Linked DNA regions of Paraneptunicella aestuarii. Each later gene encodes a partner of the first gene's protein in a complex. Links are inferred from orthologs where the notes say so. Each region holds a gene or a part of one and is shown on either strand. Other genes may lie near its edges.

Region 1 (3,328 bases):
AAGGCTCGTAAGCAGGCGCTGGACGCGGATCTGGTTGTGGTCAACCATCATTTGTTTTTCGCTGATTTAGCCTTGAAAGATACCGGGTTTGGCGAGCTGGTTCCTGAAGCCGACTGTATTGTGTTTGATGAAGCGCATCAGATCCCGGACATTGCCACTGAATATTTTGGTGAAGCGGCTTCCAGCCGTCAGATTCATGAGCTTTGCAAAGATATTGAAATGTTGCAACGTACAGTGCTGAAAGATGCCGACCAGCTTTCTAAAGCGGCGGATAAGCTACTGATGGCAAGTGCTGACCTGCGCATTCTGTTCCCGGATACGCCGGAAAAAGGCAATTGGCGAGTCATGATGAACCGCCCGGAAATTACTTCACAGATTGAGAAAATCGAATCGGCATTTGATATATTGTATGAAGTCATCAAAGTGCATTTGGGGCGTGAAAAAGCACTGGATCAGATGTTTGAACGTGCGGCACAGTTGCGCGCCAGTTTGGGACGCTTAACCGATGTTGAGCGTAATGGCGTGAGTTTTTGGTATGAGACCACACCCAAGCATATTGTGCTGCATTTAACGCCTTTGAGTATTGCTAAAAAATTTAATGAAATGGTGACATCACCACCGCGCACCTGGGTGTTCACGTCTGCCACCATGAGTGTGGACAATGACTTTGAGCATTTAAAGCGTCAGTTGGGCTTGGAAGACTCGGTCGATATGATCTTGCCAAGTCCTTTTGATTACCCCAATCAGGCCGTGCTATGCGTGCCACGCTATTTGCCTGCGCCGAATCATGAGTCAATGGCTCAGGCTTTGTGTGACATCGCCAAGGATGTAGTAAAAGCCAGTGGCGGACGTTGTTTTCTGCTGTTTACCAGCCATTACATGATGCGTAAAGTCTCGGCCTTGTTATCGAAACGAATTAAAAACACTCTTTTAGTACAGGGCGAAACCAGTAAACGCATGTTGTTGGAACGTTATCTAAAAGAAAAAGATGCCGTGTTATGTGCCACGGGTGCTTTCTGGGAAGGTGTTGATGTGCGTGGTGATGATCTTACCTGTGTTCTGATTGATAAACTGCCTTTTGCCACACCGGATGATCCACTTTTACAGGCGCGTATTGAGGATTGCCGCCGCTCGGGGGCGAACCCTTTTGCTCGTTTACAGATCCCACAAGCCGTTATCACGCTTAAGCAAGGGGCTGGCCGATTAATTCGTGACACCAGCGACAAAGGAGTATTGGTGATATGTGATAATCGTTTGGTGTCGAAAGAATATGGCGATATTTTCTTGCGTAGTTTACCCAATATGAAGCGCACGAGAGACCTGAAAGAAACCCTGAAATTTTTAAAGGATATGACCAAGTAATGAATATTCTGGTAATTGATACTGCAACCGAGGCGTGTTCTGCTGCGTTGAGTGCTGATGGCAATGTTACAGCTCAGTTTTCTGTTTCCCCGCAACAACATAGCCAGTTGATTTTGGGGCGAGTGGAAGAGCTATTGTCAGGAGCAAATTTGCAGGTGGCGGATTTGGATTATATCGGGTTTGGACGTGGCCCTGGTTCATTTACGGGTGTGCGTATTGCCACAGGAATGGTGCAAGGTTTAGCCATGTCTGCCGAAGTGCCTGTTGTGGCTATTTCAACGTTGGCTGCCATGGCTCAAGAAGCTTATAACAAGCATAAGGCAAGCACCGTGGTGGCTGCCATTGATGCCCGCATGGGGGAGGTGTATATCGGGGTTTATCAAGCGGATCAAAATGGCATTATGCAATTACAGGGAGACGAGCAGGTTTTATCACCCGGTGAAGCCGTGCAGTTAATACAGGATAATTCATTGAATACCGGTGATTTTTACCCTGTTGGAACTGGGTGGGATGCGTATGAAGAATTACATGGATATGGCGTTCAACATACTGAAATAAATAATAAAACTGATATTCTTTACCCCAATGCAGAGTATATGTTGCCATTGGCTGAGTTATTGATTTCTTCTAAACAAACCTTATCGATAGACGAAATCGAACCTGTTTACTTACGTGATAAAGTGACCTGGAAGAAGCTGCCTGGCAGGGAGTAATTTCGATTGCAATAGGCATAATATGCCGTGTTGGAATGTTTTTTGCTGTGCTTTCCAAATGTTAGTGAGTCCGTTATTGATCGCTTTAAGCAGGTTGTTTTAATTTTTAAATAAACAGGATAGCAGTTGATAAACATAGGCTAGCCTATTAGAAATGCGATTTTTTAAGGTTATTGAGTGGAAATAGAATCCTCATTAGTTGCATCACAAAATGCCATTGTTGTTACTCCCTCGGTCAAAGAGCCGCAAAGGGAGTCGGATGTCCGTCAACAACAAGAGCAGAAACAAAATGCTGAACTTCCCAAGTTTCAGGCAGTGGTGCGTAGTGGTGACACTCAAGTATTTGAACAGGCTGAAAAATTTCGTCAAAAGCAGGGCTTTGATGAACAATATCGAGACCAGCCGGGAGCAAAAGCCCAGCAAGCTATTTCCGCTTATCAGAGCTTATACAAAGAAGCTCGCCGCGAGGAAATTCAGCAACTAATGGGTGTTGATACTTACGTTTAATCTGTGCCTTGTTTTCCTTCTATCATCACAATAAATTCGCACTATTAAGACAGTTTTTTACAAAAAATCGCTAGCATGTCTCCGTTCGGGTAACGCTATAATCTCTCGACGAGAATTCAGGTTACTTTCATTCTAATCGGCAAATACTTAAGAAATTGTACTCTGGTAACGTCGTTTCATTTTCCTGAGTTCAGAATTTTTGCAAGCATCAAAGGAGCTCGCGCTCATGTTTAAAACGCTATTCGCATTATCTTTTTTTCTTCTATTGACCGGGTGTGCTTCATTTCCCGAATCGGTTCAGCTGCCACCTGAAACTCAAACTATTCCTTTTGAACAAGTCATGGCTAACCCTGAGGGTTCCAAAGGTGCTTTGGCGCAATGGGGTGGGGTAGTGGCAGAAGTGCAAAACCTGCAAGATAAAACCTTGCTGGAGATGGTTTACTATCCGCTTCGTGGCTATGGTCGTCCTGTTGTTGGAAATGAAAGTATTGGGCGTTTCCGGGTTTATGTGAAGGGGTTCCTTGATCCTATGGTGTATCAGAAAGGGCGCAGCATGACCTTCTCTGGTGAGGTGATTGGCATGGAAGAGGGCATTGTTGGTGAGCATAAATACATGTACCCAACGTTACAGGCAAAAGGGTATTACCTGTGGGAAGAGATAGACCGCGTTGATGTTACAACTATTTCTGTATGGCCTTACTCTTATTGGGGGGGCTGGTATGGTTGGCGCAGTTGGCCGTACCATC
Region 2 (3,199 bases), 2.7 Mb from region 1 along the record:
CTTGTTTTGATGGAAAACCCCGAAATTGGCTGGACGCCAACCTGTATAAACTAGCCGTTTAGTTTGGCTTTAATTTGCCCGCTTAGTTTGCCCATGTCTGCACGACCTTGCACTTTAGGTTTAAGCCAAGCCATGACTTTCCCCATATCTTGCATACCGCTTGCGCCACTCTCTGAAATGGCTTGGGCGATTAAGTCTTGCAGCTCTTGATCGGACAAGGGCTCAGGTAAGAATTCTTGTATAACTTCCAGTTCTGCTTGCTCTTGGTCGACTAAATCTTGACGGTCGGCCTTTTTAAATTGTGCGATGGAATCGTGACGTTGCTTAACCATTTTGGTTAGCAAAGCGATGACATCTTCATCTGTCAGCTCTTCACGAGTATCAACTTCACGTTGCTTCACCTCTGCCAAAGCAAGGCGGATTGTACCAAGACGAATTTTGTCTTTGGCGCGCATCGCATCTTTTTGAGCTTCTTTTAATGTCGTAATTAGAGACATTGGATAGCAATAACCTTTAATTTAACAATGTTGCACAACGGCTAGCTGAGAGATAGCCGCTTAGTACAATTTAATTCTACGAGCGTTTTCGCGAGCAAGTTTTTTCAGATGACGCTTTTTAGCTGCTGCTTTTTTACGCTTACGTTCCCATGTAGGTTTTTCAAAAAACTCACGGCGACGTACTTCTGACAATACACCTGCTTTTTCGCAAGAACGTTTGAAACGGCGCAATGCTACGTCAAACGGCTCGTTTTCTCTGACTTTAACTATTGGCATTAATCTCTCACTTCAATAATGAATTCTATTAATTCAAATTTAACGGTTAAAAAATAACCTGGGTCTTTAAAATGGTGCGCAATTCTAATCATATCCTCAGACAAAGTAAAGTTTGAGTAAGGAAATAATTCCCTGTTGTGCCGCTTGTTTGAACAAATGTTGTTCAGATGTTGTCCTGAAAGGAATGGCTATGGATTTTCTCTGCTGCTTTCGGGCGTTCCCGTGATGAAATCTATTTGGGGAAACAGGCCAAATTTGGGTAGAATGCCGCCATCTAAATTGGCATATCTTCCATCATGAAAATTGCCATACAACTAAACTGTAAATAGACAACCAAAAAGAGAGTATAGACAACTTCATGCGAGTATTGGGAATTGAAACCTCTTGTGATGAAACCGGAGTCGCCGTTTATGATTGCGAACAAGGTTTATTAAGCCACGCTTTATATAGCCAGGTAAAACTCCATGCAGATTATGGTGGTGTTGTGCCTGAACTGGCATCAAGAGACCATATTCGCAAGCTGGTTCCGTTGGTGCAAAAGGCATTAGCGGAAGCTAACTGCGTTGCGTCGGATATCGACGGTATTGCTTATACTCGAGGCCCCGGTTTAGTTGGCGCTTTGTTGGTTGGTTCTTCATTTGCACGCAGTTTGTCTTTTGGCTGGAATGTTCCTGCTATCGGTGTTCACCACATGGAAGGGCATTTGCTTGCCCCTATGCTGGATGATCCTGCTCCCGAATTCCCTTTTGTTGCCTTGCTGGTTTCTGGTGGGCATTCCATGATGGTTCGAGTGGACGGCATCGGCGAATATGAAACCTTGGGCGAAACATTGGATGATGCAGCAGGCGAAGCGTTTGATAAAACAGCCAAGTTGCTTGGTCTGGATTATCCCGGCGGCCCCGTGTTAGCGAAAATGGCTGAACAAGGTACTCCGGGGCGCTTTGTCTTTCCTCGTCCTATGACGGATCGCCCTGGTTTGGATTTCAGCTTTAGCGGTCTTAAAACCTTTGCGGCGAACACCATTAAAGCTGTGGAATCAGAAAATGCTTCTGAAGGACTTACAGAACAAGATAAGGCTGATATTGCGCTGGCATTTCAAACTGCAGTGGTTGAAACCTTGGCGATTAAATGTCGCAGAGCTTTGCAGCATACCGGCTTGAAACGATTGGTGATTGCCGGTGGCGTAGGTGCTAATTCGGCGTTACGTTCAGAACTCAAAGCCATGACCAGAAAGCTACAAGGTCAGGTGTATTATCCTCGTTTGGAGTTCTGTACTGATAATGGCGCCATGATCGCTTTTGCTGGCGCGCAACGTTTAAAAGCGGGGCAGTGTGGTGACATTAGCGAGCAGGTTCAGCCTCGCTGGTCTCTGGACAGTTTGCCTGGTCTTTAATTCACATAAGCATATATAAGCGGGACTATTCTTCTTTATAAAGAGGCTACTCTTCTTTTTTAATGTCGAATCGAGGTTCTGTTCCTGCCAATAAATTTTGAATGTTGGATTTGTGGCGCAGCATAATTAACACGCTTATCACCAAAATTGCTGGCAAAAAAGTAGGTGAGTACAAGTAGCCCAGAACAGGGGCGCTTATTGCTCCTGTTATTGATGCTAATGAGCTGTATCTAAAAATGCCAAAGGTAAGGATCCAGATCCCCACTAATCCACTGGCAACCGTCATGGATAATGGCATTAATACACCCAAAGCCGTGGCAACGCCTTTACCGCCTTTGAAACCATAAAACAGCGGGAACATGTGCCCCACAATCGCGGCGGTGGCAACGGCGTTCACAACAAAATCTGGTTGCTGCAATACGAGAGCGATAATTACCGGAACCGCGCCTTTGGCGACATCAAACAAAAGAGTGAACAGGGCTGGCCATTTGCCACCTGTTCTCAGCATATTGGTGGCACCTGGGTTGCCTGAACCAAACTCGCGAGGATCAGGCAAAGGCATCAGTTGACCAATTAACAATGCACCAATAATGGAGCCTGCAAGGTATCCCATACAAATAAGAAGTACACTAAGTGCTGTCATGTTCTTTGACCCATCCAATAAAACAGGTACACTGCCCCGGTTTTTGATATGACCTTCAGGTGTACTTTACCTCAATAATTGTCATATCTATCCCAATCAAAAACTAAAGGTATCACCTTAATGGATAAAATTCATATCGAAGGTTTACAGTTATTTGCTGTTATTGGTGTATATGATTGGGAACGACTATCTCCTCAAAAACTGATTGTTGATGTTGTGTTGCACATTTCCCTTGAACAGGCGGCGATGACCGACTCCTTGGAAGACACCGTCGATTATGCTCAGGTTGCCGGTGATTTAGAAACTCTGACCAACACCTGCCAGCCCAAGTTACTAGAACATTTGGCCGGCAAGATGTGCCAACTTATTCTGGAAAACTACCCGGTTCAG

What was found.
Region 2: the proteins of tsaB (region 1) and tsaD are in contact, whole or in part, in a solved structure (PDB 4WQ4), measured with the Escherichia coli proteins. The link is inferred for Paraneptunicella aestuarii from one-to-one orthologs.

The regions. Positions count from the first base shown.
Region 1 is NZ_CP074570.1:1,299,809-1,303,136, forward strand. Bases 219-3,218 are described here. They hold tsaB (tRNA (adenosine(37)-N6)-threonylcarbamoyltransferase complex dimerization subunit type 1 TsaB), read left to right. Parts: upstream 219-1,361; coding sequence 1,362-2,075; downstream 2,076-3,218. Other genes in these bases: KIH87_RS05470 (ATP-dependent DNA helicase), read left to right, coding at 219-1,362; KIH87_RS05480 (hypothetical protein), read left to right, coding at 2,253-2,582; KIH87_RS05485 (Slp family lipoprotein), read left to right, coding at 2,809-3,218. Outside these bases: more of KIH87_RS05470, read left to right, coding at 1-218; more of KIH87_RS05485, read left to right, coding at 3,219-3,328. UniProt on the Escherichia coli protein: Required for the formation of a threonylcarbamoyl group on adenosine at position 37 (t(6)A37) in tRNAs that read codons beginning with adenine.
Region 2 is NZ_CP074570.1:3,954,695-3,957,893, reverse strand. What follows is about bases 278-3,148. They hold tsaD (tRNA (adenosine(37)-N6)-threonylcarbamoyltransferase complex transferase subunit TsaD), read left to right. Parts: upstream 278-1,131; coding sequence 1,132-2,166; downstream 2,167-3,148. Other genes in these bases: folB (dihydroneopterin aldolase), read left to right, coding at 2,930-3,148; plsY (glycerol-3-phosphate 1-O-acyltransferase PlsY), read right to left, coding at 2,213-2,809; rpsU (30S ribosomal protein S21), read right to left, coding at 558-773; KIH87_RS15275 (GatB/YqeY domain-containing protein), read right to left, coding at 278-497. Outside these bases: more of KIH87_RS15275, read right to left, coding at 51-277; more of folB, read left to right, coding at 3,149-3,199.